2 regions of the Cupriavidus sp. OTU4054 genome follow, and region 1 is predicted to be linked to the other one. Evidence: predicted binding sites of a transcription regulator. Region 1 holds the regulator's gene; the other holds the start of a gene.
What was found. Region 1 encodes LexA, which represses DNA repair genes until DNA is damaged. Its sites were predicted from a motif close to ACTGTATNNNNATACAGT; they were not measured.
Positions count from the first base shown of each region.

Region 2: the regulator LexA is predicted to act here: its motif matches at 1,788-1,805, upstream of imuA (translesion DNA synthesis-associated protein ImuA).

Region 1 covers NZ_JASATF010000001.1:319,366-322,778, reverse strand. Annotated here, with positions in the region: gene AAHB16_RS01500 (hypothetical protein) at 117-848, shown strand; gene AAHB16_RS01495 (hypothetical protein) at 1,105-1,278, opposite strand; gene lexA (transcriptional repressor LexA) at 1,396-2,052, opposite strand; gene AAHB16_RS01485 (asparaginase) at 2,249-3,247, shown strand; gene rpsF (30S ribosomal protein S6) at 3,351-3,413, shown strand, end outside.
Region 2 covers NZ_JASATF010000010.1:107,570-110,982, reverse strand. Annotated here, with positions in the region: gene AAHB16_RS14130 (Y-family DNA polymerase) at 1-904, opposite strand, end outside; gene imuA (translesion DNA synthesis-associated protein ImuA) at 831-1,736, opposite strand; gene AAHB16_RS14120 (hypothetical protein) at 2,002-2,280, shown strand; gene AAHB16_RS14115 (hypothetical protein) at 2,302-3,198, opposite strand; gene AAHB16_RS14110 (DUF1579 domain-containing protein) at 3,262-3,413, opposite strand, start outside.

The DNA of each region.
Region 1 (3,413 bases):
ACAATGTGCGGCAGCACACCAAACGTTACGACGGAGGGATTCCCATTTACCTACGATTCCGTAGATTTCAGATTTGTAATAAACGCGTTTTCCCCCTCTAACAAACGAGACATATCGTGAACACACCAATGGGGTATGAGGAGTACGCATCGCTGAAAACGTTTCGGGAAGTGATTCCGGCCAGCGTGTTGGGTGAGATCAATGCCGCGATCGATGCGTCGTTTGGGCCCGAACCGACGCGCGTGGAGCCGCGCTCGGTGGCGGAGATACTGCGCAAGGTCGATGCGTTCCGGCAGATGGAGGAGATGGTCTGCGCGACCACGCTTCGGTTCGCGCGCAAGATGAGCCAGAAGCCGATCGAAGAACGCCCGCATCACGTACTGCGCTGCGTGAGCCGCGACAACAGCCGGGACGGGCACTGCCGCCATTTCGACTCGCATCTGCTCACATTGCTTGTTCCCCTGCAACTGGCCGCGCCGGACTCGTTCTTCAACGGGGACCTGGTTACGTACGGCAAGACCCGGCAGCGCGTGTCCACGCTCGACAACGTGTTCTGCAAGATCCGGCATGGCGTCCATCGGAACATGCCGTTCGAGTTTCGCAAGCAGTTGACGCTGCACGACCTGCGCCGCGGCAACTGCGAGCGAATCAGCGTGGAGCCGGGCAGCGTCTATGTGTTCAACGGCTTCGCGCTCAAGCACGCGAACCTGCATGTGGAAGACGGGCAGCGGCGGTCGCTGCTGATTCATTACTACGACCCCGGCTTCTCGATGGGCCTGAGCAAGGCGCTGCGCTTCTCGCGCAAGCTGCGGGACCGCCTCCAGGGCAATATGACGGGCATGACCTGACATCGCGCGGTACGGAGGCGAAAAAAAACCGGCACTCGGCGGGGTCGTCAAGGTCCGGTTCTGCGCAGCCGCGCGAGAATGTGCGCGCCTGGTTTCGTCTTGGGTTTGATGCCCTAAACATCACATTAGCAACACACTTACAGAGAATTAAATCACACCCACCACCGTGTTAAGTGTTTTCTTAAGTTACACGTTGTGAGACTGCAACTGCATTTTTTACAATAAAATTGTGCAGTGCAGCGCACGAAATCGCGTTTCAGGCCGCCAGCTTGGCTGGCAGGTCGTCCAGCTCGAGCATTCGGCAGATGGCCGCCATGCTACCCACCATCGTGCGACGCTGCGCGCCCTGATAGACGCGAACGCCCTTGGTTTGCCGAAACGGCACCGGCTTGACCGGGCGACGAGCGGCGATGGTATTGATTTGCGGCATGGCTACACCTCGTGATTTTGAGACAGCAAGGGTCCGCGCCCATCGTTCGGCAGAACGGGGCGACAGGGCAAAACAACGATGCAAATACAGCTGTGACTGAGGGCGCTGAAGCTGCGGTCAGAATCCGGAAGATCGGATCAGGCCCACGGCAATGCCCTCGAGGGAAAACTCTTCGCGGCCGGACTCGACCACGATATTCGGGTAATCGGGATTCTCGGCGATCAGTTCGATGGTGCCGCCACGCCGCTGCAGGCGCTTCACGGTGACGTCTTCCCCTAATCGCGCCACGACAATCTTGCCGTTGGCCGCTTCGCTCGCACGCTTCACGGCGAGCAGATCCCCATCGAGAATGCCGGCATCGCGCATGCTGAGGCCGCGCACACGCAGCAGATAATCGGGGCGTTCGTCGAACACCGACGCGTCCACCTGATATTGCCGATCGATATGCTCGGCCGCGAGAATCGGGCTGCCTGCAGCCACGCGTCCTACGAGCGGCAGGGTCAGTTGCAGCACGCCGGACATTGGCAGCGAAAACTGATCGGACATCTCCGAGTCGCTACGTGCCACCTTGAGGCGAATGCCGCGCGACGCGCCGGGCGTCAGCTCGATGACCCCTTTGCGTGCCAGCGCGCGCAGATGTTCTTCCGCGGCATTGGGCGACGAAAAGCCAAACTCGGCTGCGATCTCGGCGCGCGTCGGCGGAAAGCCGGTGCCGCGAATCGTATTGCGGATCAGGTCGAAGATCTGCTGCTGCCGCGGAGTCAGAGTTGCCATCGGATTGCCTTGTCCTTTCTTCTTCGCTGTGTTCTTCGTTGGACACTGTATGTTTAAACAGTATGCTGTGATTTTATACAGTATCGGGTGAAGTGCAAGCACAATCTTCGCGCGCCTCCGGGATGACGCCAGCAGTGTTGGGTTCACGCACCCGCTACAATCGGCGGCCTCGATTCCCCTACGCGATTCCGCCCTCATGTCCGATACGCTTCCCCGCATCGTCGTCCTCGCTACCGGCGGCACCATCGCCGGCGCCTCGGGCAATCCCGGCAGCAGCGCGCATTACCAGGCCGCCACCGTGCCCGTGGGCACGCTGCTGCAGGCCGTCCCCACGCTTGCGCGCGTCGCGCGCGTGGAGGCGGAGCAGGTGGCGCAGATCGACAGCAAGGACATGACGTTCGCGCTGTGGTCGGCGCTCGCGGCGCGCATCGCGCACTGGTCGGCGCAGCCCGACGTGGCCGGCATCGTCATCACGCACGGCACGGACACGCTGGAAGAGACGGCGATGTTCCTGCATCTGACGCAGCCCTGCCCGGTGCCGGTGGTATTGACCGCGGCGATGCGCCCCTCGACGTCGCTGTCGGCCGATGGGCCGCTCAACCTGCTCGATGCCGTGCGCGTGGCCGCGCATGCGGACGCGCGCGGGAAGGGCGTGCTCGTGGTGATCAATCAGCAGATCCATGCGGCGCGCGATGCGGCCAAGGCGCACACTTCGGCCGTGAACGCGTTCGTCTCCGCGTCCTGCGGCCCGCTCGGCTTCGTGCAGGACGACTATGTCCGCTTCGCGCGCGCGCCGCTGCCGGCGGTCGCGCACCTGCCCGTGCCGTCGGACTGGCCGCTCGTGGAAATCGTCGCGAGCTATGCGGCGCCGAGCCGCTTCATGGTGGATGCGCTCGTCGCGGCCGGCGTGCGTGGCATCGTGGTGGCCGCGGCCGGCAATGGCTCCGTGCACGAGGTGCTCGGCGGCGCACTGGCCGACGCCGCCATGGAAGAGGTGGCCGTGGTGCGCGCGTCGCGTACGGGTGCCGGGCACGTGGCTTTGCCGGCTTCGGCGCGGGCGGTCGTCGGCGGGTTCCCCTCGGCGCTGGACCACAATCCGTACAAGGCGCGCGTATTGTTGATGTTGCTGCTGGCCGTCGATCCGTCGCTTGGGGCCGATCCCGCGCGGCTCCAGGCGAGGCTGGCCGCTTATTAAGTGGCCCTTGCAGGAATGTCAAGGGTCGGGCTATACTCGCGGGCTACCCACCCTTGCCGCACCGGACGTGACGCCCGGGTGGCTACATCCAAAAGGAGCGTCAATGCGTCATTACGAAATCGTCTTTATCGTCCACCCGGACCAGAGCGAACAAGTCCCGGCGATG
Region 2 (3,413 bases), on a different contig from region 1:
TGACGCCCGCCTGCTGTGCCGCGAGCCAGCCCGACAGCGCCAGCAGCAGGCGCTGCGCGCCGGCCAGCACGCCTTCGGCCGAGTCGATGCGCCCGGGCAGTTCCATGCGCTGCGAGAACGTCGGCGGCGCTTCGAACCATGCAAAGCCCGCGCGCGCATCGCCGTATGCCTGATCGAGCCGCGCGAGCAGCGCCGGGCCGAGCCGCCGCGACAATCCCGTGCGCGGCAGCCGGCGCACCTGCGCGAGCGTGCGGCAGCCGATGCCGTCGAGCCATTCGGGATCGACGAGGTTGTGCAGGCACTCGACGGACAGGCGATCGAGCAGGCGATGCATGCGGGCGGCCTGCACCGCGCGCCGCGCGGGGCGGAGGATCTTGCCGCGCGCGGTGCGGCGCAGCGGCTGCCGCGCGAGCCAAGCGGCGCCCTGCGCGGTGGTGCCCGTGCCGATCTGCGCGAGGGTGCCCAGTTGCCGCACGCGCGCGCGCACCGCGCGGCTCAGCGCGCGATGGCCGCCGAACAGCCGCAGGCTTGCGGTCACGTCGAGCATCACGGTGGCCGCGTCGGGGGTCTCGTCGATGGTCACCGCGGGCGTGAAATGCAGCAGCGTCAGCGCAACCGCGGTCATCAGCGAGGCTTCGGCCTGCACGTCGCGCTCGAGCTGCACCACCTCCGCGGAGAGCGCCTGCACGCCGCCGCGCCGCATGCCATGGCCGACGCCGAGCGACATGGCCGGCCCGTTGGCCAGCACCACGCGTTCGTGTTCGAAGACCGCCACCGGCAGCGCATGGAACGCGACGGAGGTTGTGCCATCTGCTGCGATGGTTATCGCCTCAGGCCAGTTCGGCCGCAGCGCGTCCAGCGACAGGCGCGGCAGATGCACCGCGATCCAGTGTGTCGGCAGCATGGACAAGACTCTTCTCAGTGACGGGGGCGGCGGGACGGCCCGGAACATGCGCCATGCCCGCGAGCGGCAACAGCAGCGGTGTGTCCCGCACGGGCCCGCGCCGTTTATGGAACGCGATGGACAGCACATTGCCGGGCATCGGCGACAGCGATAACCGCAGCACCGCGGGCGACGACTCGTGCAGCGCCTTGCGCGGCCGCAGCACCCAGACCACCGTATCGCCCGCATGGGCCAGCACCTGCAGCCGGCGCATCGCTTCCGGCCGCGCGCCCGACAGCCATACCATCACCGCGCCGAACGCCTGGCTGCGCAGCATCTGCTCGGCCGCCCACAGCATGTCCGCGCGGCGCGCGGCCTGCGTGGCGCCGGCCGGTGCCCGCACCCAGAACAGCTGGCTTGCCGGCAGGCTGTCGGCAAGTCCCATCGCGTTGGGCAGGTACGGCGGATTCACGAACCCCACGCGGCGCCCCGTCGCGGCAATCGCGCGCAGCGCCGGCATCAGCAGGCGCAACTCGCCCGCGCCATCCTGCGCGAGCAGCAGTTCGGTCACGGCGGCGGCCGGCCAGCCGCCGCCGGGCAGCTCGGCCGTGAGCGCGTCATAGCCCGTGGGCCATACCGGCAGACGGCCCAGATGGCCTAGCTGGCCAGCGCGCCAGAGACCCGGATAGCGCTGCTCGAGATCGGCAACGGCCACGCGGCCGCCCTCCGGGGGCGGGTCGGGCGCATCAGGTTCGGGCGCATCAGATTTGGGCGCATCAGGTTCGGGCGCATCAAACAGCGGGGACGGCAGCTCCACCGCCATGGGCGGGGCTGCGTACGGTTGCGCAGGCATTGTGCTGTAGTCACCTCTTTTTATAAGGCGACGTCGTGGTTTCTCTCAATAACTGTATATTTATACAGTATCGGGAGCCACGCAAGCTTTCGATGCACCAGTGCGGAGACCTTCACACGGCAAAAACCACGCGCGCGTGCCATGCCCGCCTTGGGACTGCCAGCAACGGAATGTGAACAAATGTCAGACAGGATTGGCTTCGCGTCACTGGTACGGAACAATCCTTGCTATGAAACGGAATACGCGCGAATGCGTACATCTTCTGGTGAGCGGCCTCCAGCGCGAGGGACCGCTTCGACGCGATCAGCTTGCCGATGCAAGCGGACTGACCGCGGAGGAAACCACACGCGCGCTCAAGGCCGCGCGCCAGATGTGCGTGGTCGACCATGTGCCGCACGAACCCGAGGCGCACGACAACATGGTCTATTACAACCTCACCGGCCGCCCGTTGCCGCCTGCCCGCCGCAGCACGCGTATCCCGCCCGCGCCGGCCGACCGCTTCCAGGCGCTGCTCGAAGCCTGGAACTCGCCGTTCGAGGCCTGACCCGCCCGTCGATTCACCGCTTCAATCCACCGGCAGCACATGCAGCGTCGAGGTGCCCCGCGCATACTCGACCGCGAACAGGCGCCGATGGCCGGCGTCGAACGCCACGCCACGAATCGACTGGAATCCCTGCGCGAACACGCTGACCGCGCCCGCCGCCGAGATGCGGCGAATCGCGCCATCGTGGCCCCCCGTGAACAGGTCGCCATTGGCACCCAGCGTGAACTGGTCGTTATCGGCCGTCGCCAACAGCTTCAGGGCATCGGCACGGCCCGGTGTCGACGTCAGTTGCGCCAGATCGCCCGTATAGATCTTTCGCGTGGACTGGTCGCCGACGTACAGCACGTTGCCGCGCACCGCCACGCCCACGGGCTTGTCCAGTCCCGTCACCAGATCCCGTTCCACACCGGTCAGCGGCGTGGTCTTCGGATCGATCGTCAGCAGGCTCACGCCGCCCTGCCGGCTGGCATCGCCCCGGCCTTCCTGCTGGATAAACCAGCTCACCACATAGGTATTCGTCTTGACGGGCCATAACCCGATACGCCGGCGCTCGGGCGCCAGTCCCTTCACCACATCGATGCTGCCGCGCGGATCGACGTATGCCACGCCGCCCGCGCCGCCAAACCCGAACCTCGGAACAAGATAACGGCCATCGGCATCGCGCACGACCTGGCCGAGACCCGGGCCGCGCGGCGTGGTCACCGGCGGCAATGTGGCCAGCGGCAGCACGCGTCCATCGTTGGCGCGCGACTGCAGCCGGTTGCCCGTGTCGTCGGTAATGATGGCTACCTGCGTGGGGTCGCTCCACCAGATGCCGTTGGCGCTGCCGGCGAGCGCTTCCTGCGCGGGCTGGCGATCGACGGACGGCGCCGCGCAGGCGGCCATGAGGACAGCGGTCAGGGCAATCGGAACGCGCATACCGTCGGCGGGAAAGTTGGCATGACGCGATGATAGAAGAAGGAACGGCCGATTGATTGCGCGTTATTGCCGTTTATATGTCGCGTGCATGATCTGGATCCATTCGCCGTCGCCGCCCTGCATGAACGACGTGAGCGTGCGCTGGTTGTCGTCCTGGAACGCAATGACGTCGCGATACTTCGCCATCTTGCCCTCCACGACCTTGCCCTCCGGCG